4 regions of the Promicromonospora sp. NPDC050262 genome follow, and region 1 is predicted to be linked to each of the others. Evidence: riboswitches for the same ligand, from Rfam matches in the RefSeq annotation. Region 1 holds a riboswitch; each other region holds the start of a gene.

Region 1 (7,537 bases):
TCGGCCGGGCCTGCCAGGGCTGACAGGATGGGGCCATGCGAAGCGTCACCCTTCTCGGCTCCACCGGTTCCATCGGCACGCAGGCCGTCGACGTCATCGGGCGCAACCCCGACCGGTTCCGTGTCGACGCGCTGTCCGCGGGCGGCTCGGACCTACCCCTGCTCGCCCGGCAGTCGGCCACGCTCGGCGTCCGCGCCGTCGCGGTGGCCGACGCCGCCGCGCGCCCCGCGCTGACCACCCTGCTGAGCGAGGCCGGCGCCGACGGCGTCGAGGTGCTCGCCGGACCCGAGGCCGCCACCGAGCTGGCCGGCCGGGGGAGCGACGTGGTGCTCAACGGCATCACCGGCTCCGTCGGGCTGCGCCCCACCCTCGCCGCGCTGGGCGCCGGCTCGACGCTGGCGCTCGCGAACAAGGAGTCGCTCGTGGTGGGCGGCGCGCTGGTCAAGGCCGCCGTGCGGCACGAGGGCCAGATCGTGCCGGTCGACTCGGAGCACTCCGCGATCGCGCAGTCGCTGCGCTCGGGCACCCCCGCCGAGGTCCGCAAGCTCGTGGTGACCGCGAGCGGCGGGCCGTTCCGCGGCCGCTCGCGGGCCGAGCTGCGCGACGTGACGCCCGCCCAGGCCCTGCGGCACCCCAACTTCGCGATGGGCCGCGTGGTCACCACCAACTCCGCGACCCTGGTCAACAAGGGTCTGGAGGTCATCGAGGCGCACCTGCAGTTCGACCTGCCGTTCAGCGCCATCGACGTGGTGGTGCACCCGCAGCAGATGATCCACTCCATGGTCGAGTTCGTCGACGGCTCCACCATCGCGCAGGCCGGGCCGCCGCGGATGCTCGTGCCGATCGCGCTCGGCCTGTCGTGGCCGGACCGGCTGCCCGACGTCGACGTCGGCATCGACTGGACGCAGGCCGCGAGCTGGGAGTTCCTGCCCCTGGACGACGACGCCTTCCCCGCCGTCCGCCTGGCGCGGCAGGTGGGCGAGGCCGGCGGGACGTACCCCGCCGTCTACAACGCCGCGAACGAGGTGTGCGTGGACGCCTTCCACGACGGCACCATCGGGTTCCTCGACATCGTCGACACCGTGGCCGCCGTGGTGGAGGCGCACGCTTCGACCGAGGCCGGCGACGCGGGGTCGGTCGAGGGCGTGCTCGAGGCCGACGCCTGGGCCCGGGCCCGGGCGGCGGAGATCCTCAAGTCGGCATAGCCGGCCCACCTGGCTGACTCACCGGGTTGGTTTGGCCGAGTCAGTCGGTTGGTCGGACCAGCCGACTGACTCGGCATCCTCCGGCGGGCGAGTCAGTCGGCTGGTCGGGCGAGTCAGATCGCCGGTGCGCGGGTCGCGAAGCCGTGGTCGACCGGGCCGTGACCCTGCCACGAGCCCGACGCCGTCCCCGTTCCGCCCACGACGAGGTCGTCCGCTGCGCGCAGGGCCCCGGTCAGGTACTCCTTGGCGGCCCGGACGGCGGGCTCCCACCCGTCGTGCACGGGGCGCAGGACGGCGCAGGCCGAGCTGAGCGTGCAGCCCGTGCCGTGGGTGTTCCGCGTCGGGATCCGGGGTGCGACCAGGGCGACGACGCCGTCCCCGCCGATGCCGTCCCCGCCCACACCGGGGCCCGCGAGGTGGTCGACGGACTCCGCCGAGTCGAGGTGCCCGCCCTTGACCAGGGCGAACCCCGTGCCGAGCGCCCGCAGCGCCCGCGCCTGGTCGGCCGCCTCGCCGCCGTCCCGGGCCGGCTCGGTGCCCAGCAGCACGGCGGCCTCGGGCAGGTTCGGCGTCACCAGGTCGGCCAGGGGGAGCAGCTCGTCGCGGAGCACCGCCTCGGCGTCGGGCGCGAGCAGCCGGTCGCCCGACGTCGCGACCATCACCGGGTCGAGCACCACGAACGGCGCGCGTCCCGCGGCCCGCAGGTCGCGCAGAACCGCGGCGACCGCCCGGGCGACGGCGGCGTCCGTGGTCATGCCGATCTTGACCGCGTCCACGGCGACGTCGGCGAACAGCGTGTCGAGCTGCGCGCGAACCATGTCGGCGGGCACCGGGTGCACCCGGGTCACCCCGGTCGTGGACTGCGCCGTCAGACCCGTCAGTACCGCGCAGCCGTAGCCGCCGAGCGCCGCGAACGTCTTCAGGTCGGCCTGGATCCCGGCGCCGCCGGACGGGTCCGACCCCGCGATCGTCAGCGCCACGACGGGGTGGCCGGGCGGGCGGACGCGCGGGGCGGCGTCGTCGCGAGCGGCGGCTGCGGCGGGACGCGCCTCGGTGGGGCGGGCGACGTCGGCGACCTGCGCCGCGTCCCGTGCGGGCGCGCTCACGAGGCGCGACCCGTCGTGGCGCGCGAGCGCGCGCCGGAGCGACCCTCGGCCCGCGCCGTCGCCCAGGCCAGCGCGATCTCCCGGGCCGCCCCGGCCGGGTCCGGCCTGCCGCAGACGGCGGAGACGACGGCGCTGCCGGCCGCACCGGCGCCGTGCAGCGCGGCGACGTCGTCCGCCCGCAGCCCGCCGATCGCCACGCACGGCAGCGACGCGGCGGCCGTGACGACGCTCAGCCGCGCGAACCCGATCGCCGGCCGGGCGTCGGTCTTGGTCATGGTGGGCCGCACCGGGCCCACGCCGAGCAGGTCGACGGTGCCGGGCGGCAGCTCGGCGACGGCCCGCGCCTCGTCCGGCGTGCTGACGCTCAGCCCGAGGTGCCGCTCCGGGCCGAGCAGCCGTCGCGCCGAGACGGGGTCGAGGTCACGCTGGCCCACGTGGGCGCCGTCGGCGTCGACCGCGAGCGCCACGTCGACCCGGTCGTCGACCACGAGCGGTACCCCCAGCGGCCGCAGCAGGGCGACCAGGGCGCGTCCGAGGTCCACCAGCTCGCGGGTGGTGGCGCCCGGGTCCCGGAGCTGGACGGCGGTCACGCCGCCGTCGACCGCCGCGCCCACGGTGGCGACGACCCCGGCGGGGCCGCCGCACTGCTGGGTGTCGGTGACGAGGTAGACGGACGGGTCGAGGCGGATCCGGGCGCTCATGCCTCGGCTCGCGCGGGCTCGTGCCCGGCCGCGGTGGCGGGCTCGTCCACGAGGCCGGCGCCGAGACCGACGGCCTCGGCGTCGACGTCGAACACGCGGTCGACCAGCTCGACGGCGAAGCTGCCGGGCGTGGTCGACGTGGTGCGGTCGGCGGCGACACACAGCCAGGCCGTCGCGGCGGTCGCGGCGAGCAGGCGGTCCTCGGTGACGGCGGCGCACGCGGCGACCAGCGCGCCGAGCGAGCACCCGACGCCGGTCACGCGCGTCATCAGGGACGTGCCCGCCTGGACGCGCACCACCCGCTCGCCGTCGGTGATCAGGTCGGACGCGCCGCTGACGGCGATCACGGCGCCGGAGGACCGGGCCAGGCGGAGCGCGACGTCCCGCACGCCGTCGGGCGTGTCGAGGGAGTCGACGCCGCGGCCGCCGGCGCCGCCGGCGAGCGCCTGGATCTCGGACGCGTTGCCGCGGACGACGGCGGGGCCACGCGCGAAGAGCTCGGCCGCGAGACGGGTGCGCAGCGGCAGCGCGCCGATGGCCACGGGGTCGAGCACCCAGGGCACGCCCGCGGCGGTGGCGCCGTCGACGGCGGCGCGCATGCCGTCGGCCTGGCCGCCCTCGACGGTGCCGAGGTTGATCAGCAGGCCGCCGGCGACGCCGGCCAGGACCGGTGCCTCCTCGGGGTCGGCGACCATGGCCGGTGCCGCGCCGGCGGCGAGCAGCACGTTGGCCGTGAAGTTGGTGACCACGACGTTGGTGACGCAGTGCACCAGGGGTGCGGTGGCACGCACCGCGGTGACGACCGACGCGACGGCGTCGGGCAGGACGGAGCCCATGAGGCGTTCCCTTCGCTAGCACTACCTAGATCAGGTTCCACGGGTGCATCTCAGCCGGGCTGCTGCCCGGCGCCCCGCGCCATATGGGTGCCGACCTTATACGCCTGGTGCCGGTGCCCGGAACCGCGGGCGAGTGCTCAGGAGCCGGTCCCGGCCCGGTACTGCAGCCCGTCGACGAGCAGGTCGAGCATGCGCCGGCCGTGGTCCGGCTCCTCGTCCTCCATGGGCAGCGACAGCTTGGACACGGCGTACAGGAGGTCCTGGGGGCTGACGACGTCGCGGACGGCCCCGGCCGCGACGGCGGCGTCGAGCAGCGAGCCGAGGGCGGGGCCGAGCCGCCCGATGAAGTAGGCGGGCAGGGCGTCGAACGCCGGGTCGCCCGAGTGCAGCGCCGAGGCGAGCCCGCGCTTGGTCACGAGGAACTGGGTGTAGCGGTGGAGCCACTTCTCGAGCGCGACGACCGGCGGGTGCTCGGCCGCCAGCGTCGGGGCGGTGTCGGCGGTGGCGTCGACCTCCGCCTGGAACACGGCCTTGACCAGGTCCGACCGCTTGGGGAAGTGGCGGTAGAGCGTGCCGACCCCGACGCCGGCCAGGTCGGCGATCTCCTTGGCGGGTGCGTCGACGCCCGACGTGCCGAAGACCTGCTTGGCGGCGTCGAGCAGCGCGTCGATGTTGCGCTGCGCGTCGCGGCGCAGCGGCCGCTGCTCTGTGTCCTGGATCACTTCGCTCCCGATCTCTTGCTAACCGGAATGGCTTTCCATATAGTTCTGGAAAAGCGTTCCGCTTAGCTCCAGACTACGGCATCGCGGTGACGCCCACCAGACCTCTCGACCCCAGGAGGGCCCCATGCAGTACCGCAGCCTCGGCCGGACCGGCATCAAGGTCAGCCCCTACGCGCTCGGCGCGATGATGTTCGGAGCGATCGGCAACCCCGACCACGACGAGTCGGTCAAGATCATCCACAAGGCCCTCGACGCGGGGATCAACTTCATCGACACGGCCGACGCGTACTCCCGCGGTGAGTCCGAGGAGATCGTGGGCAAGGCGCTCAAGGGCCGCCGCGACGACGTCGTGCTGGCCACCAAGGTGCACCTGCCGATGAGCGACGACCCCAACCACCGCGGCAACTCACGGCGCTGGATCATCGCCGAGGTGGAGAACTCGCTGCGCCGCCTGGGCACCGACCACATCGACCTGTACCAGATCCACCGGCCCGACCCGGACACCGACGTCGAGGACACGCTCGCCGCGCTGACCTACCTGGTCAACTCCGGCAAGGTGCGGGCCATCGGCTCGTCCACGATGCCCGCAGCCGACATCGTCCAGGCACAGTGGGTGGCCGAGCGGCGCGGGCTGGAGCGGTTCCGCACCGAGCAGCCGCCGTACTCGATCCTCAACCGCGGCATCGAGCGCGACGTCCTGCCGGTCGCCCAGCAGTACGGCATGGGCACCCTCGTCTGGAGCCCGCTGGCCGGAGGGATGCTCACCGGCCGGTACCGCAAGGGCCGTGCCAGCGACGCCCACCGGGCCCGGTACGGGTTCGCGCACCTGCAGGACGAGCAGCGCCTCGATGTCGTCGAGCAGCTCATCCCCGTCGCGCAGGACGCCGGGATCCCGCTGAACCACCTCGCGATGGCGTTCGCCATCGCCCACCCCGGTGTCACGTCCGCGATCATCGGCCCGCGCACCATGGAGCACCTCGACAGCGCGCTCGCGGGCGCCGAGGTCAGCCTGAGCGACGAGATCCTCGACCGGATCGACACCATCGTGCCGCCCGGCACCGACATCGGCCGCCTCGACATGGCCTACGACCCGCCGGCCATCCAGCAGCCCACCCTGCGCCGTCGGCCCGCCGAGCAGCGTGCGGCCGCGGCCTGACCCGGCCCCGCTCCACCGTGTGAGAGGAACCGCCATGTCCCATCGCCAGCACCCCCTCGGTACCGGCTTCACCGCCGCCTCCACGGTCGACGACGTCCTCGCGGGCATCGACCTGACCGGCAGGAACGTGATCGTCACGGGCGGTCACTCGGGTCTCGGCCTGGTGGCCACCCGGGCGCTGGCCGGGGCCGGGGCCTCGGTCACGGTCGCCTCGCGCGACCCGGAGCGCGCGGCCGCCGCCGTCGCAGGCATCGAACGGGTCGAGGTCGGCCGGCTCGACCTGCTGGACCCGACGTCGATCGACGCGTTCGTCGAGCGCTACCTGGGCTCCGGGCGACCGCTGCACGTGCTGATCAACAACGCGGGCTACCCGGCCCCGCCGCGGATCGAGCGGGACGCCCGCGGCTACGAGGCGCAGCTCGCCACCAACCACCTCGGCCACGTCCAGCTCACCCTGGGTCTCCACCCGGCGCTCCGGGCCGCGGACGGCGCCCGCGTGGTCACCACCACGTCCGGCGCCCAGCGGATGTCCGACATCCTGTGGGACGACCCGAACTTCACCGCCGGCGGCTACGACCCAGGGCTCGCGTACGCCCAGTCCAAGACGGCGAACGTGCTGTTCACGGTCGAGCTCGACCGGCGCTGGGCGGGCGACGGGATCCGCGCCTACGCGCCGCACCCCGGCATCGTGCCGGCCACGGCCTTCAACCGCTCGGTGGGCCTGGAGGCCCAGCACGCGATGCGCCTGATCGACGACGCCGGCAACCCGGTCATCGACCCGGAGCACGGCAAGAAGACCCCGGAGCAGGGCGCCGCGACGATCGTGTTCGCCGCCACCAGCCCCCTGCTCGCCGGCGTCGGCGGCGTCTACCTCAACAACAGCGACGTCTCGCCGCTGGACGAGGACCCCCGTCCGGTCGACCTCACGGGGGCGGACGCCGACGACGTCCCGGCCGACGTCGTGACGCACTCGATCGACCCGGACTCGGCCCGCCGGCTGTGGGACCTGACGGAGCGCCTGCTCGCGGCGTGACCGCCGCGGGCTGAACCGGGGCGCTCACCCGGGCGCACCCCCCCCCAGCCGCGGGCCGGCGGCGCACACCGAGCCGCGCGGCCGAGCAACGCGTCAGAGCCGCGACCACGCCTCGCTCAGCACGCCCCGCAGGATCTGCTCGATCTCGTCGAACTCCGCCTGCCCGATCGTGAGCGGCGGCGCGAGCTGCACCACCGGGTCCCCGCGGTCGTCGGCGCGGCAGTACAGCCCGGCCTTGAACAGGGCCGGCGTCAGGAACCCGCGCAGCAGGCGTTCGGCCTCGTCGCCGGAGAAGGTCTCGCGCGTGGCCTTGTCCCGGACGAGCTCGATCCCGTAGAAGTACCCGGCGCCGCGCACGTCGCCCACGATCGGCAGGTCGTGCAGCCGCTCCAGGGTGGCCCGGAAGGCGGGCGCGTTCTCCTTGACCCGCCCGGTCAGGTCCTCCTCCTCGAAGAGGTCGAGGTTCGCCAGGGCCACGGCCGCCGAGACCGGGTGCCCGCCGAACGTGTACCCGTGCGCGAAGGTCGTCGACCCGTGGGCGAACGGCTCGAACACGCGGTCGGAGACGAGGCACGCGCCGATGGGGGAGTAGCCGGACGCCATGCCCTTGGCGCACGTGATCATGTCCGGCACGTAGCCGAAGTCGTCGCACGCGAAGATCGACCCGATCCGGCCGAACGCGCAGATCACCTCGTCGGAGACCAGCAGCACGTCGTGCCGGTCGCAGATCTCGCGCACCCGCTCGAAGTACCCGGGCGGGGGCGGGAAGCAGCCGCCG
Region 2 (7,537 bases), on a different contig from region 1:
CGCGAACAGGCTCGCGGCGGCGGGCGTGACGACCGACCAGAACAGCGCCTGGCCCAGCGCCGTGACCATGCGCGCGGCCATCAGGTCCACGTAGCCGGCGGCGACCGCCGACCACAGAGTCCCGACGGTGCACACCGCGGTGGTCGCCGCCAGCACCCAGCGGCGCGGGAACCGGCGGGTCAGGCGCGAGAGCGGCAGCGACGCGAGCACGACGACGGCGGCGTACGCCGTGACCAGCAGCCCGACCTCGGACGTGCTGCGGCCCAGGTCGGGGGCGATGAGGGTGAGCAGCCCGCCCGGCAGGTTCTCCGCCGTCACGAAGGTGAAGGCGCTCACCGAGAGCGCGATCAGCGCGACGACCGCGCGGCGCTGGTCCACCGGAGGTGCGGCAAAGGCCGCTGCGGCGGCAGGACTGTTCGCGGTCATGTGGTCTCCGGCGGGTCGACGGGCGTGGGCTCACCCGGACGACGAGCCGGCCCGGCGGACATCGACCAAAATACGCGGACTCGAACCGATTCTACGAGCCCATTCCCGGCATACGTCCTGAACCAGAACTGTGTCCTAGGCAACATTGTCGTAATATTTCCCTGGTTTCCTCCTCCGTGGACAAAGGTGTCCAGCAGGTCCGGGGCCCGTACGCACCACCTCCTCGTCCCGGACGCAGCTCTCTTCACGGAGGAAACATGAACTCACGTCTCTGTGCGGTCGGTGCGGGAGCAGCGCTGCTGCTCTCGGCGGCCGTCGTGCCGATCACCGCTTCCGCGGCTCCGCCGGTCGAGGAGCCGCCGCAGCAGGCGGCGCCCGCCAAGGAGGACAACCGTCCGGACGCCCTCGCGGAGAAGCAGACCGAGAAGCGGCAGATCGCCGTCGACATGGTCGCGACCGGCCAGGCGAAGGTCGAGACGCGCGGGTCGGGCAAGCACAAGTCCAAGGTCGTGGAGATCTCTCCGCGCGAGTATGTCGAGTACGGCGTCGAGGAGACGGCTCAGCTCTTCAGCATCCTGGTCGACTTCGGCGACCAGACCGACGAGCGCTACCCGGACGCGGCCGCGGGCCCCGCGCACAACGAGATCCCGGAGCCCGTGCGGAGCGACAACTCCACCTACTGGGAGTCGGACTTCTCGCGCGAGCACTACCAGGAGATGTTCTTCACCGGCCTGGAGGACCAGGACGGCGAGTCGTTCGCCGGGGTCTACGACGAGATGTCGTCGGGCCGGTTCGACCTCCAGGGCGACGTGTCCGACTGGGTGACCGTGCCGTACAGCACGGCCTCCTACGGCACCACGGAGTCCGGCACGGACATGACGCGGTTCATCCAGGACACCGCGGACGCCTGGTACGAGCAGCAGGTCGCGGCGGGCAAGTCCGCCGAGGAGATCGAGGCGTACCTCCAGTCGTTCGACGTCTGGGACCGCTACGACCTGGACGGCGACGGCATCACGGCCGAGCCCGACGGCTACATCGACCACTTCCAGGCGATCCACGCCGGGGAGGGCGAGGAGGCCGGCGCGCCCGAGTCAGCCATCTGGTCGCACCGCTGGTCGGTCAACCAGGGCGGTCTCGGCACGGACGGCCCGGCCGGCTACCCGAAGGTCGGCGGCATCAAGATCGGTGACTCCGACCTCTGGATCCGCGACTACACCACGGAGCCGGAGAACGGCGGCCTCGGCGTGTTCGCGCACGAGTTCGGCCACGACCTCGGCCTGCCGGACTACTACGACACCGCCGGTGGCGAGAACGGCACCGGCTACTGGAACCTCATGAGCTCCGGCTCGTGGATGGGCCACGGCGACGGCACCATCGGCACCACGCCGAACCACATGGGTGCCACCGAGAAGCTGTTCCTGGGCTGGCTCGACTACGAGACGGTGGAGCCGGGCGAGACCGAGCGCATCAAGCTCGGCCCGTCGTTCCACGCCACCACGCGCGCCCAGGCGGCGATCGTGAACCTGCCGGACGGCGTCGAGCAGGTCGACCTCGGCATCGCGCCGTTCGACGGCGAGTTCGTCTACTCCGGTACCGGCAACGACCTGAACAACACGATCGCGTCGCCGTCGTTCACCGTGCCGGCCGGTGCCTCGCTGACCGCCAAGGTCCAGTACGACATCGAGGTGGACTTCGACTACGCGTTCGCCGAGGTCTCGACGGACGGCGGCTCCACCTGGACCGCCCTGCCGAACAACCTGTCGACGGACGAGGACCCGAACGGCACCAACCCCGGCTCCGGCATCACCGGCAGCTCGGACGGCGCCTGGGTGGACCTGACCGCTGACCTGGCGGACTACGCCGGCCAGACGGCGCAGGTCCGGTTCCGCTACTCCAGCGACGGCGGCACCAACGAGACCGGCATCCTGGTCGACGACGTCGCCGTGGGCGACGCGCTGACCGAGGACTTCACGGACGCGGCCGACTGGTCGGCCGACGGCTTCACCACGGTGGGCGCCGACGGCACGTACGAGGTCACCTACCAGCACTACTACGTGGCCGAGAACCGCGTGTACGGCGGGTACGACGCCACGCTGAAGACGGGCCCGTACAACTTCGGCTGGAACTTCACCAACAGCAACAAGGTGGAGCACTACCCGTACCAGGACGGCCTGCTGGTCTGGTACGTGAACAGCCTGTACGGCGACAACAACGTGTCGCAGCACCCGGGTGGCGGCCAGGCCCTGCCGGTCGACGCCCGTGCCAAGGCGCTGAAGTGGTCGGACGGCACGATCGCCCGCAACCGCATCCAGTCCTTCGACGCCACGTTCGGCCTGCAGAAGACGGACGCGCTGTCGCTGCACCGTGAGGTGTCGGCCACGTCGCTGACCACGCTGCGGCTGGGCAAGCAGAAGGCCGTGTCCAAGTTCGACGACACCAACCCGCTCGCCTACTACGACCCGGCCAACCCCGGCCAGTCGGTCAAGGTCGGCGGCACCGGCACCACCATCAAGGTGCTCACGGAGGACAGCAGGAACGGTCACATGACCATCCAGGTCAACTGACCCCCGCCCGCCACTGACGTGTCAGACGCTCAGGTCCCTCGGGGGACCTGAGCGTCTGACACGTTCTGCGGGCACTACGCTCGAACGCATGACACACCTGCGATGGGGCATCCTGGCGGCCGGCGGGATCGCCGCGAGCTTCACATCAGACCTGAACGACAACGGCTTCACCGTGCAGGCGGTGGGGTCACGATCCCTGGAGAAGGCCCGCGAGTTCGCCGACCGGTTCGGCATCCCGACGGCGCACGGCTCCTACGAGAACCTCGTGAACGACCCCGAGGTCGACATCGTCTACGTGGCCACGCCGCACCCCATGCACGCGGAGGCCGCCAAGCTCGTGCTGGAGGCCGGCAAGCACGTGCTGGTCGAGAAGCCGTTCACGCTCAACGCCGCCGAGGCGCGCGAGGTCGTGGACCTGGCGGAGTCGAAGGGGCTCGTGGTCCTGGAGGCCATGTGGACCCGGTTCCTGCCGCACATGGCGCGCGTGCGCGAGATCATCGCGTCGGGCGCGCTCGGCGAGGTGCGCACCCTGCTGGTGGACCACACCCAGGACCTGCCCGACGACCCGGCCCACCGCATCAACGACCTCGCCCTGGGCGGCGGCTCCCTGCTGGACCTGGGCATCTACCCGGTCTCGTTCGCCTGGGACCTGTTCGGCGAGCCGCTCACGGTGCAGTCGCACGCGACGTTCAAGGAGACGGGTGCGGACGCCACCGTTGCCACGATCTTCGGGTACGACGGCGCCCGGGTCGCCACGACCGTCTCGGCGTCGGACACCCGCGGGCCCAACCGGGCCTCGATCCTGGGTACCGAGGGCCGCATCGAGATCGACGCGACCTGGTACAACCCGTCGACCGTGCACGTCTACGACGCCTCGGGCACCGAGACCGAGACCTTCCGCGCCGAGGTGACGGGCCGCGGCATGCACTTCCAGGCCGCCGAGGCCGAGCGTCTGGTGGCGGCCGGCGAGCTGGACAGCCCGCTGCTCCCGCGCGAGGAGACGGTGGCGATCATGGCCACCCTGGACACGATCCGCGAGCAGATCGGCCTCAAGTACCCGGGGGAGTGACCTGACCCTCCCTCCCGGTCACCTTCGAGGCCCGAGTTTCTTCGCTTTCAGCAGCCTGAAAGCGAAGAAACTCGGGCCTCGAAGGTGAGCAGGCTTCCGCACCTCCCGCGACCAGCGGTACCGTGGCCCCGCCAACGCGGGGAGCTCGGGGTAGCCGGGCTGAGAGGAAGGCCTGGGCAGCACGCCCGACGCCGTCGACCCGATCACTTGAACTGGGTAATGCCAGCGGAAGGACGTGCCTGACGGCACGGGCGTTCGGTCGAGGCCGTCCCCTGCGCGGGGGCGTGGTCGCGCGCCCCCTGTCGGGAACCGGCGACCTCCGGCATGCCCGTGCACGGAGGTCGCACATGCTCGCCGAGATCCAGGTCTCTCCCCGCCCCAGCGGCACGCCCGACGCGAAGTACGCGCACGTGGACGCCGCCATCGCCGTCATCGAGGCGTCCGGGCTCACCTACGAGGTGGGCGCCATGGGCACGTTCGTCCAGGGCAGCCCCGACGAGGTGTGGGCGCTGCTGCGCGCCGTCCACGAGGCGACGCTCGCCGCCGGTGCGGACGGCGTCCAGTCCAACATCAAGGTCGGCCAGGGCGCCGACGACGCCGGCCCCACCATCGCGGACCTCGTCACCAAGTTCCGGGCGTGAGCACCCGCGCCGTCGCGCGGCGGCGGTCCGGGCCGGACCCGGTGGTGGGGCAGCGTCCGGCATGGCGGCGCCCGGCAGGACGCGAGCCGCACCCGGTCGGACGGCGGGCCGGGCGCGTCCTCGCTCCGCTGCTGACCGTCGCGGCGCTGCTCACGGTGTGGGAGGCCTGGGTGCGGCTCGCGGGCGTGCCCGAGTTCGTGCTGCCCGCGCCGTCCCAGGTGGCGCGCACCGCCGTCGAGGTGGCGCCGTTGCTCGGCCCGCACGTCGCGACCACGCTCACCGAGGCCGCCGCCGGGCTCGCGCTCGGCGCGGTCGCCGGCCTGCTGCTCGGCATCGTGGTCACGGCCTCCCGCGTGACCGGCGACGCGGTGTACCCGCTCGTCGTGCTCACGCAGACGGTGCCGGTCGTCGTGCTCGCGCCGCTGATGATCCTCTGGGCGGGCTTTGGCCTGCTGCCCAAGGTGATCCTGGTGTCGCTCACCGTCTTCTTCCCCGTCCTGGTCTCGGCGGTGGGGGCGATGCGAGCCGTCGACGCCGAGCACTCCGACATGGTCGCCGGCCTGGGCGGTACCCGCCTGGACCAGTTCCTGCTGGTCCGCCTGCCGGCGTCGGTCCCCGGTGCGCTCGCGGGCCTGCGGGTCGCCGCGACCTACGCGGTGGGCGCGGCCGTGGTCGCCGAGTACCTCGCCGGGCAGTCCGGCCTCGGCGTGTTCGTGCAGCGGTCCCGCAAGGCGTACGCCGTGGACCAGATCTTCGTGGGCGTCGTCCTGATCGCTCTCCTGTCCGGCCTGTTCTTCGCCCTCGTCGCCGCGCTCACGCGCGTCGCGACGCCGTGGCAGAGAGGAAAATCATGAACCTGTCCCGTACCCCCGCCCTGGCCCTCGCCGCGATCGCGCCGCTGGCGCTCGCGGGCTGCGGCGCCGCCGCGGGCACCGCCGACGCGGCGTCCGACGGCGGCCTGCGCGAGGTCACCGTCGTGCTCGACTGGACGCCCAACACCAACCACTCCGGCCTGTACCTGGCCCGGGCCGAGGGCTGGTTCGAGGAGGAGGGGCTCGACGTCGAGATCGTCGAGCCCGGCGAGACGTCGGGTCTGCAGCTCGTCGCGGCGGGCCAGGCCGACTTCGCCTACTCCGTGGCGGAGGGTCTGGTCCCCGCGCGGGCGGCGGGTGCCGACGTCGTCTCCGTCGCGACCGTGATCGAGCACAACACGTCGTCGCTGATCAGCCTCGCGGACGACGGGATCACGCGGCCCAAGGACCTGGAGGGCAAGCGGTACGGGTCCTACGAGTCCGACCTCGAGAAGGCCCTGATCAGCAAGCTCGTGGAGTGCGACGGCGGCGATCCCGCGCAGGTCGAGTTCACGCCGCTCGTCAGCGACGACTTCCGCATCGGCCTCACCGAGGACCAGTTCGACACCGCCTGGGTGTTCGACGCCTGGGACACGATCCGGCTGGGCGAGGTGGACGGGCTCGACGTCGACACCATCGCGTTCCGGGACCACCTCGACTGCATCCCCGACTGGTACACGCCGCTCGTGGCGACGTCCCGGTCACTGCTCGACGAGGAGCCGGACGTCGCCCGCGGGTTCCTGGCCGCGCTCTCGCGCGGGTACGAGGAGGCCGCTGCCGACCCCGACCGGGCGGCGCAGGTGCTGCTGGAGGCTGCGCCGGAGCTCGACCCGGAGCTGGTCGGGGCGAGCGCGCGGTGGCTCGCCCCGCAGTACGCGTCCGGCGAGTGGGGCGTGCAGCGCGCCGACGTGTGGGACGGGTTCGTCGGGTTCCTCGAGGAGGAGGGGCTGACCGAACCCGGGTTCGACACGGACGCCGCCTGGACCGACGACTACCTGCCGGGCGCGGCCGGCTCCGCGGGCGACACCGACGCGGACGACGCCGACGCCGACGGCCAGCCGTGAGCGTGCTCTCGGCGTCCGGGCTGAGCGTCCGGTTCGGCGACGTCCTGGCCCTGGGCGGCGTGGATCTCGCGGTGGCCGACGGCGAGTTCGTCGCCGTCGTCGGGCCCTCGGGGTGCGGCAAGTCGACGCTGCTGCGCGCGCTCGGCGGCATGCTGCCGCCGGGCGCGACGGTCTCGGGGGAGCTCACGCTCCCCACATTGCCGGACGGCGGAGCCGCGACGGCCTGGATGCCGCAGCGGGACGGGCTGCTGCCGTGGCGCCGGGCGTGGTCCAACGCGCTGCTCGGCGCCCGGATCGCGCGGGTGCCGCGGGCCGATGCCGAGGCGCGCGCCGCCGAGCTGTTCGAGACGTTCGGCCTGGCGGGCTTCGAGCGGGCCTGGCCCCACGAGCTGTCGGGCGGGATGCGGCAGCGGCTCGCGCTGCTCCGCACCTGCCTGGCCGGACGGCCCGTGCTGCTGCTCGACGAGCCGTTCGGCGCCCTGGACCCGATCACGCGGCGGCGGATGAACGAGTGGCTGGCGGGGGTCGGGCTCGCCGACGCCGGCCGTCAGAGCGAGCGGGCCGCCGGCGTCGGGCAGCGAGCCGTGGTGCTCGTGACGCACGACGTGGACGAGGCCCTCGCCCTGGCCGACCGCGTGGTGGTGCTCGGCCCCCGGCCGGGCCGGGTGGTGCTGGACGCCGCCGCCCCGAGCAGGGACGAGGTGCTGGCCGCGCTCGAACCGCTGCCGGGCCGGCCGCGCCCGCTCCGGCCGCGCCAGCGGTGACCTGGCCCGGGCGTGGTGGTCACCGCTCGGCGAGCACGGCGGCGATCAGGCCCGGGAACTTGTCGTCGAGCTCGTCGCGGCGCAGCTGGATGGCGTGCGTGCGGCCGTGCACGATCGTGCGCGTGAGGCCGGCCTCGCGCAGCGTGCGGAAGTGGTGC
Region 3 (7,537 bases), on a different contig from region 1:
GCCGTCCGGGCGGACCCGAGGCGCTGCCCCTGGAGCTCCTGGACCTGGCGGTCGCGGTCGTCTCTCTGGCCCTGCTGCCGCTGATGTGGGCCCGCCGGTCGGTCCCCGTCGCGCTCACGCTGGCGGCGCTGTCGGTGCTCTCGCCGGGCGCGACGCCGGCGGCGACGTCGGGCGTGCTGCTGATCGCCCGGTGGTCGCCGCTGCGCACGGCGGTCCTCGTCGCCGGGGCGAGCACGGCGGCGCATGCGGTGCAGGGCCTGTGGCGGCCGCCGTCGTTCCCCCTGGGCTGGTGGCTCCTGTGCGACGTCGCCGTGCACGCCGCGCTGCTCGGCTGGGGCGCCTACCTGCAGGCGCGCGCCCAGCTCCTCGCCGACCTGCGGGCCCGCGCCCGCCGCGCCGAGGCCGACCGCGAGCAGGCGCTGGAGACCGCCCGGTCCGGGGAGCGCAACCGGATCGCCGCCGAGATGCACGACGCCCTCGGGCACCGGCTGTCGCTGCTGGCCGCCACCGCGGGCGCCGTCGAGTACCGCCCGGACGCGCCCCCGGAGCAGCTCGCCGCCGCGGCCGGGCGGGTGCGCACCGGGGCCGCGGAGGCCCTGGAGGACCTGCGACAGCTCGTGCGGCTCCTGCGCGGAGGGTCGGACCGGCTGGCCCCGCCGCCCACGCTCCTCGACATCCCGGGGCTGGTGGACGCGGCCCGGTCCGTGGGCGCCGCCGTGACGCTCGACCAGACCGACGAACGGGCGTCCACCACGCCCGGCGACGCCGAGCCCTCGCCCGCGGTCGCCATCGCCGCCTACCGCGTGGTCCAGGAGGGCCTGACCAATGCCCGCCGGCACGCGCCGGGCGCGGCCGTCCGGGTCACGGTGACCACGCGCGCGGACGAGGTCCGGGTCGTCGTTGCGGACGACGGCCCGGAGCGCGCCCCCGACGGCGCGCCCGGGACCGGCCTGGTCGGCCTGCGCGAACGGATGGAGCTGCTCGACGGCACGCTCGACGCAGGCCGCTCACCTGCTGGTTTCACGCTGGAGGCCCGGATACCGTGGGCCTGATGGAGACCCGCCTCGTGATCGTCGACGACGACGCGCTGGTCCGCGCGGGCCTGCGCCTCATGCTCGACGGCGCCGAGGGCATCCGCGTGGTCGGCGAGGCCCCCGACGGCGGGGACGTGGCGGAGGTGCTCGACGCCCACCCGGCCGACGTCGTGCTCATGGACCTGCGCATGCCCGGCGTCGACGGGATCGAGGCCACCCGCCGGGTGCGGGCCCGGCCCTCGCCGCCGGCCGTCGTCGTGCTCACGACCTTCGACACCGACACCGAGGTGGTGGGCGCGCTCCGCGCCGGGGCCGCGGGGTACCTGCTCAAGGACATGCCGCCCGCGCGGATCGCCGCGGCGGTGCGCGCGGCGGCCGACGGCGAGCCCGTGCTCGCGCCGGACATCGCCCGCCGCCTGATGGAGACCGTCGCCGCCGGGGGTGGCGAGGCGCGGGACGCCCGGAGCGCCCTGGACCGGCTCACGAGCCGGGAGCGCGACGTCGCCGTCGAGATCGGGCGGGGCTCGTCCAACGCGGAGATCGGACGACGGCTCTACCTCAGCGTCCCGACCGTGAAGGCGCACGTCTCGAGCGTGCTGGTGAAGCTGGGCGTGGAGAACCGCACCCAGGTGGCGCTGCTCGTCCAGCAGGCCGGCGCGGCCTGAGACTGCCGGGTCAGGCGCGCAGCCCCAGGAACTCCGCCACCCGGTCCGACGCCGGCGCGGTACGCAGCTCCTCCGGCGCGGCCACCTGGAGCAGCCGCCCCCGGTCCATGACCCCGACCCGGTCGGCCACCGCGGAGGCCTCGGCGTGGTCGTGCGTCACGAACACGGCGGTGGTCCCGGTCTCGACGAGCGCGGCCCGCACCTCGCCCGCCAGGCGTTCGCGGAGCTGCCGGTCGAGCGCGGACAGCGGCTCGTCGAGCAGCAGCAGCCGGGGCCGCGGCGCCAGGGCGCGCGCGAGGGCGACCCGCTGCTGCTCCCCGCCGGACAGCGTGGGGACCGCCCGCTGCTCGTACCCGGCGAGGCCCACGAGCTCCAGCAGCTCGGTGACGCGCGCGTCCCGTTCCGGGCGGGTGAGCGGCAGGGTCTCCAGCCCGTAGGCCACGTTGCGCCGCACGTCCCGGTGCGGAAAGAGCTGGCCGTCCTGGAACATCAGCCCGAACCGGCGCCGGTGCACCGGCAGCCGGCCGACGTCGGCGCCGTCGTACAGCACCTGCCCGCCCGCCAGCGGTTCCAGCCCCGCCACGGCGCGCAGCAGGGAGGACTTGCCGCACCCGCTCGGCCCGAGCAGCGCCAGCACCTCGCCTGGCGCCACGGTCAGCGAGACGCCGTCCACCGCCGTCACGCCGGCCGCGCCGGTCCCGTACCGGACCGAGACGTCCCGGATCTCCAGCCCCGCCATCAGAACTCTCCTCCCGCGCGGTCGTCGCGCAGTCGCTCCGCCACCATCATCACGGTCGCGGTCAGCGCGGCGAGCACCACGGACGCCGCGAGCGCCATCCCGTAGTTCTCCGCCCCGGGCCGCCCGATGAGGCGGTAGATCACGACCGGGAGGGTGGCGCCGTCGGGCCGCGCGAGGAACGACGTGGCGCCGAACTCGCCGAGCGACACCGCGAACGCGAACCCGGTGGCCAGTCCGACCGACCGCAGGGCGATCGGCAGGTCCACGGTACGCAGCACGCGCCCCGGGCCGGAGCCCAGCACGGCGGCGACCTCCCGCAGGCTGGGGTCGATCGCCCGGAGCACCGGCAGCACGGTGCGCACGACGAGCGGTACGGCGACGACGGCCTGGGCCACGGGTACGAGCAGCCCGGAGGTGCGCAGGTCCAGGCCGAGCACGGGCTGGTCCATGGTGATCAGGAACCCGAAGCCGACGGTCACCGCGGACACGCCCAGCGGCAGCATGAACAGCCCGTCGAGCGTGCCGATGGCGCGGCGCGCGCCCACGGATCGGGGCCGCCGGGACACGACGAGCGCCACGAGACCGCCCACGACCAGGGCGATCAGGGTGGCGGTCAGCGCGATCCGCAGCGAGGTCGCGGTGGCCTCCCACACGGTCACGACGAGCGCGTTCCGCTCGCCGGTGGTGCCGAGCGCCAGGTAGTTGCCCGGGCCCCAGGACCCGTCCGGCTCCCGGAACGAGCGGACGACCAGCCCGGCGAGCGGCAGCGCGACGAGCCCGGCGACGATCGCGGTGCCCGCGAGGGCCGCGCCCACGTCGGCGGGCGAGCGCCAGGACAGCGGACGTGCCGAGCGCCGCGCGGAGACGAGGTGCAGCGCGGCCTCGCGCCGCCGGCGGGCGCGCGCGGACACGGCCAGGGCCGCGGTGATGACGACGAGCTGCAGGATCGACAGCACGGAGGCGGACCGCAGGTCGAGGAACTGGGTGGTGCGGGTCCAGATCTCGGTCTCGATGGTGCCGTACCGCACGCCGCCGAGCACCAGCACCACCCCGAACGCCGTGGCGCAGAACAGGAACACGACCGACGCGGCCGACGTGATCGCGGGCGCGAGCGACGGCAGCGTGACCGTCCGGAACACGCGGGCCGGACCGGCGCCGAGCGAGGCCGCTGCCTCCTCGGCCCGGGGATCGAGGCGCTCCCAGAGCCCGCCCACGGTGCGCACCACCACGGACACGTTGAAGAAGACGAGCGCGACGACGATCCCGGCGAGCGACTCCTCCAGCCCGAGGAACCCGAGCGCGCCGCTCGGCGCGAACAGTGCGCGGAACGCCACGCCGACCACCACGGCGGGCAGCACGAACGGCACGGTCACCAGCCCGCGCGCCAGGCTGCGCCCGGCGAACGACCGTCGGTACAGGAGGTAGGCGAGCGGCAGGCCGAGCAGCACCGAGAACGCCGTGCCGAGCACGGCCTGGGTGAGCGTGAGCCCCACGAGCCGCCACGTGCGCGGGCGGGTGAGCACCTCGACGAACCCGGTGAGGTCGAGCGCGCCGTCGGGCACGAACCCGCGGACCACGAGCGCCGCCACCGGCCACGCGAAGAAGACCGCGAGGAAGCCGAGGGGGACGGCGACCGCTGCCCCCCAGAGCAGGGGCGCGGGCCGGAGGCCGTGCCCCCTGCTCCCGGTCAGGCTCGGGCTCCGGCTCCACCCGTGGTGGGCTGAGCCTGCGGCTCCGCGCCTCCGGCTCAGCCCACGACTGTCTCGGTCCACCGTTCGATCCACTCGTCGCGGTGCTCGCTCACGTCGGCCGGGTCCACCTCGAACGGGGCGTCGGCCTGGGGCGCGAACTTCTGCCAGTCGGCGGGCAGCTCCACGGCGGCGTCAGCCGGGTACATGTACATCGACTCCGGCAGGGCGGCCTGGACGTCGTGCGTGAGCAGGAAGTCCACCACCGCCCGGGCGCCCTCCGGGTTGTCCGACCCCGCGAGCACGCCCGCGTACTCGACCTGCCGAAAGCACGTCTCCAGCAGCGCACTGGTGGTCGACTCCGAGCCGTCCTCGCTCACCGTGAACGCCGGCGACGTCGCGTAGGACAGCGCGAGCGGCCGCTCGCCGCCCTCGCCCGCCCCGGAGAAGTCGACGTAGTAGGCGTCCTCCCACGAGTCGGCGACCTTGACGCCGTTGTCCACCAGCGAGGCCCAGTAGTCCTCGAACCCGTCCTCGCCGAACGCCCCGATCGTCGCCAGCAGGAACGCGAGGCCCGGGGACGACGTCGCCGGGTTGGTCACCACGAGCAGGTCCTTGTACTGCGGGTCGGCCAGGTCCTCCAGCGTCGTCGGCACGTCGAGGCCCGACTCCTCGAACCAGGCCTCGTCGGCGTTCACGCAGACGTCGCCCTGGTCGACGGGCGTGAGCGCCCCGCCGAGCTGCTCGGCCCCCTCCGGGAGGTCGGCGGGCGTGTACTCCTCGACCACGCCCGCCTCCAGCGCGCGGGAGGCGAACGTGTTGTCGATGCCGAACACGGCGTCCCCGAGCGGGGCGTCCTTGGTCAGCACGAGCTGGTTCACCAGTGTGCCGGCGTCGCCCGCGGCGCTGACCTCGACCGTCGTGCCGGACTCCTGCTCGAACTGGTCGATCAGCTTCTCGTCGAGCGCCCAGGAGTCGTGGGTCACCAGCGTCACGGTCCCCGGGTCGCCCGCGCCGGACGCGTCGTCGCCGGAGCCGGAGCCGCCGGAGCAGCCGGCGAGCAGCAGTGCCGCCGACAGCGCGACCGCGACGGTAGGGATGGTGCCCCCGTGGGCACCGGAAAGACGCGACATCGTTCCTCCGACTTCCTCCGCCGGTGTTACCCGGATCAGGTTCAAGGGTCTGCGGCTCTCCGCACTCTCAGCGCCATCGGGGCGCTCCCCTGTCGTTTCCATGCAGCCTAGTCGGCCCGCGAGGGCTACGGTGTGGAGGTGGCCAAGATTGAGACGGAACAGACACTCGCCGAGAAGGTCGGCACTCTCGCCCTGACGCTCGCGGCCGGCTGGGTCGCGCAGAAGGCCGTCAGCATGATCTGGAAGGGCGTGACGGGCAACGACGCGCCGAACAAGCCGGACGACCCCGAGCTCGACATGGTGCAGGCGACCGTGTTCGCGGCCGTCGCCGCCGGGACCGCGGTGTTCGCCAAGCGGCTCGCCGCGAAGGGCGCGCACCGCGCCGCGGTGCGGATCGCCGCACGGCGCAGCGCCGTGTGAGGGCATGACACCCTGGTGCCGTGAGCTTCACGCACCTCGATGACCGCGGCCAGGCCCGCATGGTCGACGTCACCGCCAAGCAGCCGACCGTCCGCTCGGCGACGGCCTCGGGCCTCGTCCGCTGCGCCCCCGCCGTCGTCCAGGCCCTGCGCGACGGCGCCGTGCCCAAGGGCGACGTGCTGGCCGTGGCCCGCGTCGCGGGCATCGCCGCGGCCAAGAAGACGCCGGACCTGCTGCCGCTGGCCCACGTGATCGGCGTGCACGGCGCGGCGGTGGACCTGGAGGTGACCGACGACGGCGTCGTCGTCACCGCGACCGTCCGCACGGCCGACCGCACCGGCGTCGAGATGGAGGCGCTCACCGCCGTCGCGGTCGCCGGCCTGGCCGTGATCGACATGGTGAAGGGCCTGGACAAGTCGGTCTCGCTCGCGGACGTGCGGCTGGAGCGCAAGACGGGCGGCAAGTCGGGCGACTGGGTGCGTGCCGAGTGATCACGGTCCGCTACTTCGCCGGCGCCCGGGAGGCCGCGGGGCGCACCACCGAACAGCTCGACGGCCCGACGTCGGTCGCCGCCCTCCGCGGTGCCCTCGCCGCCGCCCACCCGGCCCTCGGTGACGTGCTGCCGAAGTGTGCGCTGCTGGTCGCGGGCGCCCGCGCCACGGCGGACGAGGCGACCGTCCCGGACGGCGTCACGGTCGACGTGCTCCCGCCCTTCGCGGGCGGCTGACGCCCGGCCGGCGGGCCGCTGGCGCCTGACGGCACGAACCCGGCGGTGCTACCCCGGCACGGGAGCCGGGTGGTCGCCGCCGTCGAGCTGGGAGCGGACGTGCGGCCAGAGGCCGAGCACCACGTCGAGGCCGTCCCGCACGCCCCCGGACGACCCGGGCAGGTTCACCACGAGCGCCCGCGTCCCGGTCGCGGACCGGGCCACGCCCACCAGCCCTCGCGAGAGCGCCGCGGTGGGGATGCCCGCGCCGGTGCCCCGCTGCCGCACGGCCTCGGCGACGCCCGGTACCTCGTAGTCCAGCACCTCGCGCGTGCCCTCGGGCGTGAGGTCGCGAGGCGTGATCCCCGTGCCCCCGGTGGTCACCACCAGACGAGCGCCGGCGTCGAGCGCGGTCCGCAGCACGTCACGGACCGGCTCGACGCCGTCGGGTACCAGATGGGTGACCAGGTCGGTGAACCCCGCCTCACGCAGGATCCGCGCCGCCGCGGGACCGGAACGGTCCTCGGCCTCGCCGCGGGCACAGCGGTCGGAGACGGTGATCACCGCTACCTGGTCGGACGTCATGCCGACACGCTATCGGCCTCCGGCTTCTCGCTCACGGCGGCCTCCTCGGCCAGGGCCTTGCGGTGCGCCCGCACGGACCAGACGACGGCGGCGGCCCAGCCCAGCCAGATCACCACGTAGATCGGGATCTTGACCGGGTCGGAGGCGGCGATCCAGTCGCTGTTGAGCAGCGTGCGCGAGTTGGTGAGCACGATGACGCCGCCCACGAGCGAGCCCAGGATGCGCGGCGGCACCAGGCGGACCAGCCAGGCCGCGATCGGCGCCGCGATCAGGCCACCGATGAGCAGGGCGAGCACCCAGGTGAAGTCGATGCCCTCGCCGCTGAGGCCGACGAAGAAGCCGACGCTGGCGGCGACCGCCACCAGGAACTCGCTGGTGTCGATCGAGCCGATCACCTTGCGCGGCTCCAGGCGGCCGCTCGCGAGGATCGCGGGCGTGCCGACGGGGCCCCAGCCGCCGCCACCGGTGGCGTCGAAGAAGCCGGCCACCAGGCCGAGCGGAGCAAGGAACCGCTTGCGCAGCGGCTTGTCCGAACGGGTCGGCAGGCCCTGCACCGTGAAGCGCAGC
Region 4 (7,537 bases), on a different contig from region 1:
GGTGTCCGGACCAGGCGGCGCCGACGTGCTGCGGGACGCCGGGGGCGACAAGCTGATCTTCCACGGCCACCGGGACGCGGGCGGCCGCGGCATGTACGTCGCCGACCTCGGCTGGGCGAACTCGAACCCGGTGGTGCGCGGCAGCCGGGTGCGCTACGAGGCCGAGCGCGGCACCCTGAACAACTGCACGGTCCGCGAGAACGCGGCCGGCGCGTCCGACGGCAAGGTCGCCGCCTACATCGACCACGCCGACAGCTGGGTCGACGTCGGCTCGGTCTACGTGCCGACGTCCGGCAGCTACACGCTGCACGTGGGTTACGCCAACGGCTCGGCCGTGACGGCGTCGCACACGGTCACGGTCAACGGGGTGTCCGCCGGGTCCATCAGCTACCCGATCACCGGCTGGGACAACTGGCAGCAGTCCAGCAAGGACATCACGCTGCAGGCCGGCTGGAACACCGTCCGGCTGGGCAAGGGGACGGCGTTCACGGAGCTGGACTACATCGAGGTCGCGTAGCGCGGACGCCGCGGCCCGGCCCGTCGTGATGTATCTTGACATCAAGATACTCGACGGCGAGGAGTTGTGATGGCCGACTGGAACCCCGGTGCCTACCTGCAGTACACGGACGAGCGGTCCCGCCCGTTCACGGAGCTGGTCGCCCGGGTGCCGGGCACGCCCGCCACGATCGTCGACCTCGGGTGCGGTCCGGGCCATCTCACCTCCGTGCTCCGCGCACGCTGGCCCGAGGCGCACGTCACCGGGGTGGACGCCTCCCCCGCCATGATCGACCGGGCCCGCGCCGCCGACCCGGGCACCGAGTACGTGCTGGCCGACCTCAGCACGGACGAGCACACCGCCGACCTCGTCATCAGCAACGCGGCGCTCCAGTGGGTCCCGGGGCACCGCGAGCTCCTCACCACGCTGGCCGACCGCGCCACGCAGACCTTCGCGTTCCAGGTGCCGGGCAACCACGACGCGCCCAGCCACCGGCTCCTGCGTGAGGTCGCCGCCCGCGCGCCGTACGCCGACGTCGTCGGGCCCGTCGAGCGACGGGCTACCGCCGACCCGGCCGAGTACCTGGAGCTCCTGGCCCGGCCGGGCTGGACCGTCGACGCGTGGGAGACCACCTACACGCACGTCCTGCACGGACCGGACCCGGTGCTGCGCTGGATCTCGGCGACCGGCGCGCAGCCCACGCTCCAGGCGCTGGAGGCGAAGGACCCGGCCCTGCGCGCCAGGTTCGAGGAGGAGTTCGGCGCGGCGCTCCGGGAGGCCTACCCCGAGCTCGAGCACGGCACGCCGCTGGCGTTCCGCCGGGTGTTCGCGGTGGCCACCCGGGACGGCGTCAGCCCCGCTGGGTGACCCGGGCCTCGAGCCCGGCCAGCTCGGTGTCGACGTACCGCCGCGTGCGGCCCCGCACCAGGTTGCCGAACAGCCAGGCCAGGGAGCCGGTCTGCGTGATCGCGAGCGTCACGCGGGAGCGGCCGTCGGGCAGGGGCTCGACCAGGTGCTCCGCCTGCGTGGTCAGGCCCGGCGCCTCGCTGATCCACGCGAAGTGGCGCGGCGGGTCCCACTCGTCCATCAGCCAGATCGCGAGCGGCAGCCTGGGCTGCTCGATCCGCACCTGCGTGCCGACGTCCGGCGGGTTGGGCCCGTCGATGATCTCGACCGACGTCATGGACGACGTCCAGTCGGGCATGTGCTCGACGTCGGACAAGACCGCCCAGACGGCCTCGGGCGAGGCGTCGATCTCGGCGGAGGTGCTGTAGCTCGGCATCGGTGCTCCTGTCCTGGAGGGGTGACGCCGGCGGCCGGCGTCACCCCCTAGTCTCGACCTCGGGACACGATCTCGCGCCCGACCGACACGCCTCAGGCGCGGACGGGCGGCGTCGGCCAGGTCGGGGCGGTCAGGCCCTGCTCGAAGAAGAGGTACTCGTGCACCGACGAGATCTCGAACGCCCGCAGCATGCGCTCGCGCTCGTCCGGGGAGACCCAGCGGGCCGCGTCGTCGGCCAGACGGCGGGCCTGCCGGGTCGACTCCTGGAAGGCCTCGTCGCCGTAGGTGCCGATCCAGGCCCCGTACCGGTGCCCCGCCAGGCCGCCGGGGCGGCGTCCGGCCAGGTCCACGAGCACGCTCCCGACATGCGCGTAGAGCCAGAAGCACGGCAGGAGCGCGGCGACCGTCTCGGCGTAGCTGCCCGACGCCGCGGCGTGCAGGTGGCCCGTGTACGCCGCGGTCACGGGGGACGGCACGATCGCGGCGACCTCGCTGGCCGCCAGCCCGGCGTGGGCGCCCAGCCAGTCGCGGTGCAGCGCCGTCTCGACCTCCAGGGCCGTCACGGACGACCGCGCGAGGAAGCCCTGCGCGGCCGGGTCGGGCGCCACCTGCGCGGCCCGCGCCAGGATGCGCGAGTACTCGCGCAGGTAGGCAGCGTCCTGGGCGAGGTAGAACGCGAAGGACTCGGCGGGCAGCGAGCCGTCCCCGAGCGCCCGGACGAACGGCATGTGCTCGACGGCGTCGCGCCAGCCCGCGATGCGTTCCCAGGCCTCCTCGGTGAAGGGGCGGACGGCGGCGGGGCGGGCCGGCTCGGCGACGCCGGCCGGGGTCTCGGTGGAAACGGGGACAACAGAAGTAGTCACGATGGACATCCCTTCGCCAGCATGATCTGGATCAGGTTCGACGGGTGTGGTCTCAGCCCTGGCAGGGCACCCCGTGTCACGTGCGGCAGAGGCTACCGGATCGGGCGGGCCGTAGGCTGCCGGATCGGACCGGTCGTAGGCTGCCGCCATGACAGACCGCCCGATCCGCATCGGTGTCCAGCTCCAGCCCCAGCACGCCGACTACTCCGCCCTGCGTGACGCGGTGCTCCGCGCCGAGGACGCCGGCGTCGACATCATCTTCAACTGGGACCACTTCTTCCCGCTGCGGGGCAACCCCGACGGCAAGCACTTCGAGTGCTGGACCATGCTCGGCGCGTGGGCGGAGCAGACCGAGCGCGTGGAGATCGGCGCGCTCGTGACCGGCATCGGCTACCGCAACCCCGACCTGCTGGCGGACATGGCGCGCACGGTCGACCACATCTCGGGCGGGCGGCTGATCCTGGGCCTGGGCGCCGGCTGGTTCGAGAAGGACTACGACCAGTTCGGCTACGAGTTCGGCACGGCGGGTTCGCGCATCGCGAGCCTGGCCGACGCGATGCCGCGTATCAAGGCCCGGCTGGCGGCCGGCAACCCGGCGCCCTCGCGCGAGATCCCGATCCTGATCGGCGGCGGCGGGGTGCGCAAGACGCTGCGGATCGTGGCCGAGCACGCCGACATCTGGCACGCGTTCGGCGATGTGCCGACCCTGACGAGCAAGTCCGCGATCCTCGACGAGCACGGTGCCGCCGTCGGGCGGGACACCGCCGCACTGGTCGAGCGCTCGGTGCAGGCGCAGGGCTCGCCCGCTCAGGAGGGCGAGGCCCTCGTGGCGGCCGGGGCCACGCTGTTCACCGTCGGGGTGACCGGCCCGGACTACGACCTGTCGACCGTCACGGACTGGGTCGCCTGGCGCGACTCGCGAGGCTGACCCAGCCGCAGCGCGCTGTTGACCAGACCCAGGTGGCTGAACGCCTGGGGTGTGTTGCCGAGGTGCCGGCCGGTGGCCGGGTCGTACTCCTCGCTGAGCAGGCCCAGGTCGTTGCGCACGGCGAGCAGCCGTTCGAACAGGGCGACCGACTCGTCGACCCGGCCGATGCCGTGCAGCGCGTCGACCAGCCAGAAGTTGCACACCAGGAACGTCGCCTCGGCGCCGGGCAGGCCGTCCACCTGGTCGTCGGCCTCGTTGTGGTAGCGCCGCAGCAGCCCGTCCTGGCCGAGCTCGCGCTGCACGGCGTCCACGGTGCCGACGACGCGGGGGTCGTCCCAGGGCAGGAAGCCGACCTGGCCGATCAGCAGCAGCGCGGCGTCGAGCCCGTCCGAGCCGTAGAACTGCGTGAACGTGTTCCGCTCGGCGTCGAACCCGTGGGTGCACACGTCGTCGTGGATCCGGTCGCGCACGGCGCGCCAGCGCTCGACGGGTTCGTCGACCAGGCCGTACTTCTCGACGGCGCGGACGGCCCGGTCGAAGCCCGCCCAGGCCATGACGCGCGAGTGCACGAACGCGCGGCGCGGACCGCGCACCTCCCAGAGCCCGTTGTCGAGGTCGTCCCAGTGCTCCTCGAGGTGCTCCAGCAGGGCCCGCTGCAGCCGCCACACGTCCTGGTCCTGCTCCAGCCCCGCCTCGCGCGCGTGGTGCAGGGCGTCCAGCGTCTCGCCCCACACGTCGATCTGGAGCTGACCGGCCGCGTCGTTGCCGATCCGCACCGGCGCGGACCCCTCGAAGCCGGGCAGCCAGTCGAGCGTGTACTCCGGCAGCCGGCGCCGCCCGTCGAGCCCGTACATGATCTGCAGGTCCGCCGGGTCGCCGGCCACGGCCCGCAGGAGCCACGCCCGCCACTCGCGCGCCTCGTCGATGAAGCCCGTGCCGATCAGGGCCTGCAGCGTGAGACCGGCGTCGCGCAGCCAGCAGTACCGGTAGTCCCAGTTGCGGGTGCCGCCGAGCTGCTCGGGCAGCGACGTCGTGGCCGCCGCCGCGATCGCACCCGTCGGGGCGTAGGTGAGGGCCTTCAGCGTGATCAGCGAGCGGTGCACGGCGTCGGGCCACTGCCCCGTGTAGCTGCAGCCCTCGAGCCAGGAGTGCCAGAACTCCTCGGTGTCGCGCAAGGCCGCGTACGGCTCCACCGGGTCCCGGGTCTCCAGGTGGGACGCGTGATAGTTCAGGACGAACGGCACCCGGTCACCCGGCCCCACGGTGAACTCCGCACGCAGCACCGACCCGTCGCTCACACCCTCACGCGCCATCGGGACCACCGAGTCGATGCGCACGGAGTCCGGGCCCGCCACGGCGCGCAGCGCGTCCCCGTCCTGCGTGATCCAGGGCACGATGTTCCCGTAGTCGAACCGGAGCCGCAGCTCGGTGGTCATGGCGACTTTGCCGCTGACCCCCTCGACGATCCGGACCAGGTCGGCCTCGTCCCCGCGCGGCGGCATCAGGTCGATCACCCGGACCCGCCCCTCCGGCAGCTCCCACTCCGTCTCGAGGATCAGGGTGCCGTCCCGGTAGCGCCGGCTCGTGCAGTCGCCGCCCGACGTCGGGCCCAGCCGCCACGACCCGTGCCGCTCGTCACCGAGAAGCTCCGCGAAGCACGCCGGGGAGTCGAACCTCGGCAGGCACATCCAGTCGACCGATCCGTCCCGGCCGATCAGTGCGGCGGTCTGGAGATCACCGACCATCCCGTAGTCCTCGATGCGACGCGTCACGGGACCACCCTAGGTTCGGCTCGACCCGGTGAACAGCACACGACACGCAGCCACCTCACTCCCACGACGGGTCAGACGTACAGGTCACGGGGGTGACCCGTCCGTCTGACCCGTCAGGCGGGACGTCGGTGCCGAGGCTCAGAACGACGACGCGTCCGCCGCGTACACCCACCGGTAGCCCGGGTACTCGCCCAGCGACCACAGGTAGTCCCTCGTCGGGTCGTACGACAGGTCCTCCGCCCCCACCGTGAGCGCGTTGCCGTGCCGCACGATCGAGCCCGACGGCGCCACGAACGTGTGCAGGTCACCGTCCGAGTTCGGGTCCGAGTGGTCGGAACCGTCGCTCTGCGAGAAGAAGAACTCCCCGTTGATCGCCGTCGAACCCTGCACGCCCTCCAGGTCCGTCCGGTAGGCCTCGTTCGCCTTGATGATCCCGTCCGACGCCGGCTTCAGGTACCGGTTCGTGTAGTCGATCGGCACCCGGATCGTCCTGACCTGCGCGCCCGCGTCGACGTCGGCCGCGCTGCGGTACTCGCTGACGACCACCGAGTCCGGCGTGCTCGTCCGGTCCAGGGAGACCGACGAGTGCTGCAGCTGCGCGTACCCGCCCGCCGTCGAGTCGGTGAACCTCGCCGTCTGCGGCAGCACGTACTTGTAGTCGAAGGCCTGGTACGAACCGTCCGACTGCCGCCCGATCGCCGACGAGTTCCCCGTCGAGACCTGCCACAGGTGGTTCAGGTCGAACACCCGGAACCCGCCGCTCGTGTCCGCCACGTACAGCAGGTTCCCGTACCACATGATGCCGCCCGCATGGACGTTCACGGCCTTGAACGACGGCGCGCTCGCCGTCCCGCTCGGCTCGACCAGCAGGATGTGCCGGTACGGCGGGGCGGAGGCGCTCGCCGACAGGTTCGACACGCTGATGCGGACGCCCTTGTCGATACCGTCCTCGGCGTGGTCGTACCAGCTCACCAGGTTGATCCGCTTGCCGTCGTAGGTGCCCTCGGCGTACGCGTCCGAGCTGGTGGTGATGCCCTGCGGGTACCAGGCGTCCGTGTCCTGGTCGCCGTCGTTCCAGCAGTAGTACGCCGTGCGGTTCGTGACCGACGGGGCGCTGCCGCAGCTCGGGGTGCGGTTGGCGTCGTCGGCCACCGCGCCCATCGTCACGTTGGGCAGCGCCGAGTCGAGCGCGCTGACCAGGGTCGACGACGTCTGCGACAGCGTGTAGCGGAAGTTGCTCGCGGTGAGCGGGGTCGCGGCGGCCGCGAGGGCGGCCTGGTCGGACTGCCCGGCCGGCTCGGACGTGGACGGGCTCGCTGGGGACGGGCTCGCTGGGGACGGGCTCGCTGGGGACGGGCTCGCTGGGGACGGGCTCGCTGTGGACGGGCTCGCTGTGGCCTGGCCCGCGGTGGCGAGCAGGGCGGCCAGCCCGAGGCTCGCGACGGCGAGTGCGGAGCGGCGGCGACGGCGCATGGTGGTCTCCTTGCACGAGGGGACGGTTGCCCGCACACCGTAGGAGCGGACGCGCCCGCAGGCCAGGAAAAAAATCACCCGGTCGGCGATGACAGCGTTGACAGTCGGGTGCCCGGGTCATACGTTCCGTCTGGCGGGCGTTCCGCCTGGCGGGGCGCACGGTGTGCCACGCCACGTACTCGATCAGTGCTGACTCGAGCAACGGAGCGGGTGGACCGATGGTGTTCCGAGACCTTGCACGTACCGTGATCACGCTCGTCACGGCGGCGGGGGTCGCCGTCGGCGGCGGCGTCACCGCCGGCGCCTCCGCGCCCGACGCCGACGAGTGGTCGACGGCGTGGACGCAGTCGCAGCAGCGCAGCTCCGGGCTGAGCCCCGAGACGTTCCAGAACCGGTCGGTCCGGGTCGTGACCCGGCTGACGCAGGGCGGCTCCGCGCTGCGCGTGCGGCTGCAGAACCAGTTCGGCACGGCTCCCCTGGTGGTGAACGCGACCACCGCGGGGCTGAGCGCCGGGGGTGCGGCCGTGCGGCCGGAGACCCTGCGCACCGTCACCTTCGGCGGCTCGCCCATCGTGTCGGTCCCAGCCGGCGGCGAGGTCTGGAGCGACCCGGTGGACCTGGCGACGTCCGCCCTGGACGACCTGGCCGTCAGCTTCTACCTCGCGAACCCGACCCGGATGATGCTCCACGACCTGGCGGGCCGCACCAACTACTTCTCGACGA

Evidence for each region. Region 1 has a riboswitch for thiamine pyrophosphate ahead of thiM (hydroxyethylthiazole kinase). Riboswitches for the same ligand answer to the same signal wherever they lie in the genome.
Region 2: it holds a riboswitch for thiamine pyrophosphate, as region 1 does, so the genes downstream of both, AB0I29_RS16940 (thiamine-binding protein) here and thiM (hydroxyethylthiazole kinase) in region 1, are expected to answer to the same signal.
Region 3: it holds a riboswitch for thiamine pyrophosphate, as region 1 does, so the genes downstream of both, AB0I29_RS11025 (thiamine ABC transporter substrate-binding protein) here and thiM (hydroxyethylthiazole kinase) in region 1, are expected to answer to the same signal.
Region 4: it holds a riboswitch for thiamine pyrophosphate, as region 1 does, so the genes downstream of both, AB0I29_RS19095 (TenA family protein) here and thiM (hydroxyethylthiazole kinase) in region 1, are expected to answer to the same signal.

The regions. Positions count from the first base shown of each region.
Region 1 covers NZ_JBFAKX010000012.1:132,446-139,982, reverse strand. The annotation lists gene dxr (1-deoxy-D-xylulose-5-phosphate reductoisomerase) at 36-1,205, shown strand; gene thiD (bifunctional hydroxymethylpyrimidine kinase/phosphomethylpyrimidine kinase) at 1,319-2,185, opposite strand; gene thiE (thiamine phosphate synthase) at 2,308-3,012, opposite strand; gene thiM (hydroxyethylthiazole kinase) at 3,009-3,848, opposite strand; TPP riboswitch at 3,838-3,935, opposite strand; gene AB0I29_RS18645 (TetR/AcrR family transcriptional regulator) at 3,986-4,570, opposite strand; gene AB0I29_RS18640 (aldo/keto reductase) at 4,695-5,726, shown strand; gene AB0I29_RS18635 (SDR family NAD(P)-dependent oxidoreductase) at 5,761-6,759, shown strand; gene AB0I29_RS18630 (aspartate aminotransferase family protein) at 6,853-7,537, opposite strand, start outside.
Region 2 covers NZ_JBFAKX010000010.1:220,136-227,672, forward strand. The annotation lists gene AB0I29_RS16925 (MFS transporter) at 1-426, opposite strand, end outside; gene AB0I29_RS16930 (immune inhibitor A domain-containing protein) at 684-2,990, shown strand; gene AB0I29_RS16935 (Gfo/Idh/MocA family oxidoreductase) at 3,079-4,059, shown strand; TPP riboswitch at 4,194-4,296, shown strand; gene AB0I29_RS16940 (thiamine-binding protein) at 4,407-4,700, shown strand; gene AB0I29_RS16945 (ABC transporter permease) at 4,697-5,554, shown strand; gene AB0I29_RS16950 (ABC transporter substrate-binding protein) at 5,551-6,615, shown strand; gene AB0I29_RS16955 (ABC transporter ATP-binding protein) at 6,612-7,379, shown strand; gene AB0I29_RS16960 (ArsR family transcriptional regulator) at 7,399-7,537, opposite strand, start outside.
Region 3 covers NZ_JBFAKX010000006.1:2,733-10,269, reverse strand. The annotation lists gene AB0I29_RS11045 (sensor histidine kinase) at 1-1,052, shown strand, start outside; gene AB0I29_RS11040 (response regulator transcription factor) at 1,052-1,699, shown strand; gene AB0I29_RS11035 (ABC transporter ATP-binding protein) at 1,710-2,438, opposite strand; gene AB0I29_RS11030 (iron ABC transporter permease) at 2,438-4,129, opposite strand; gene AB0I29_RS11025 (thiamine ABC transporter substrate-binding protein) at 4,186-5,259, opposite strand; TPP riboswitch at 5,255-5,360, opposite strand; gene AB0I29_RS11020 (DUF4235 domain-containing protein) at 5,398-5,679, shown strand; gene moaC (cyclic pyranopterin monophosphate synthase MoaC) at 5,700-6,170, shown strand; gene AB0I29_RS11010 (MoaD/ThiS family protein) at 6,167-6,406, shown strand; gene AB0I29_RS11005 (MogA/MoaB family molybdenum cofactor biosynthesis protein) at 6,455-6,970, opposite strand; gene AB0I29_RS11000 (sulfite exporter TauE/SafE family protein) at 6,967-7,537, opposite strand, start outside.
Region 4 covers NZ_JBFAKX010000013.1:35,743-43,279, forward strand. The annotation lists gene AB0I29_RS19080 (family 43 glycosylhydrolase) at 1-517, shown strand, start outside; gene AB0I29_RS19085 (methyltransferase domain-containing protein) at 587-1,363, shown strand; gene AB0I29_RS19090 (SRPBCC family protein) at 1,347-1,778, opposite strand; gene AB0I29_RS19095 (TenA family protein) at 1,871-2,641, opposite strand; TPP riboswitch at 2,633-2,725, opposite strand; gene AB0I29_RS19100 (LLM class F420-dependent oxidoreductase) at 2,790-3,569, shown strand; gene AB0I29_RS19105 (glycoside hydrolase family 15 protein) at 3,515-5,341, opposite strand; gene AB0I29_RS19110 (hypothetical protein) at 5,480-6,814, opposite strand; gene AB0I29_RS19115 (GDSL-type esterase/lipase family protein) at 7,060-7,537, shown strand, end outside.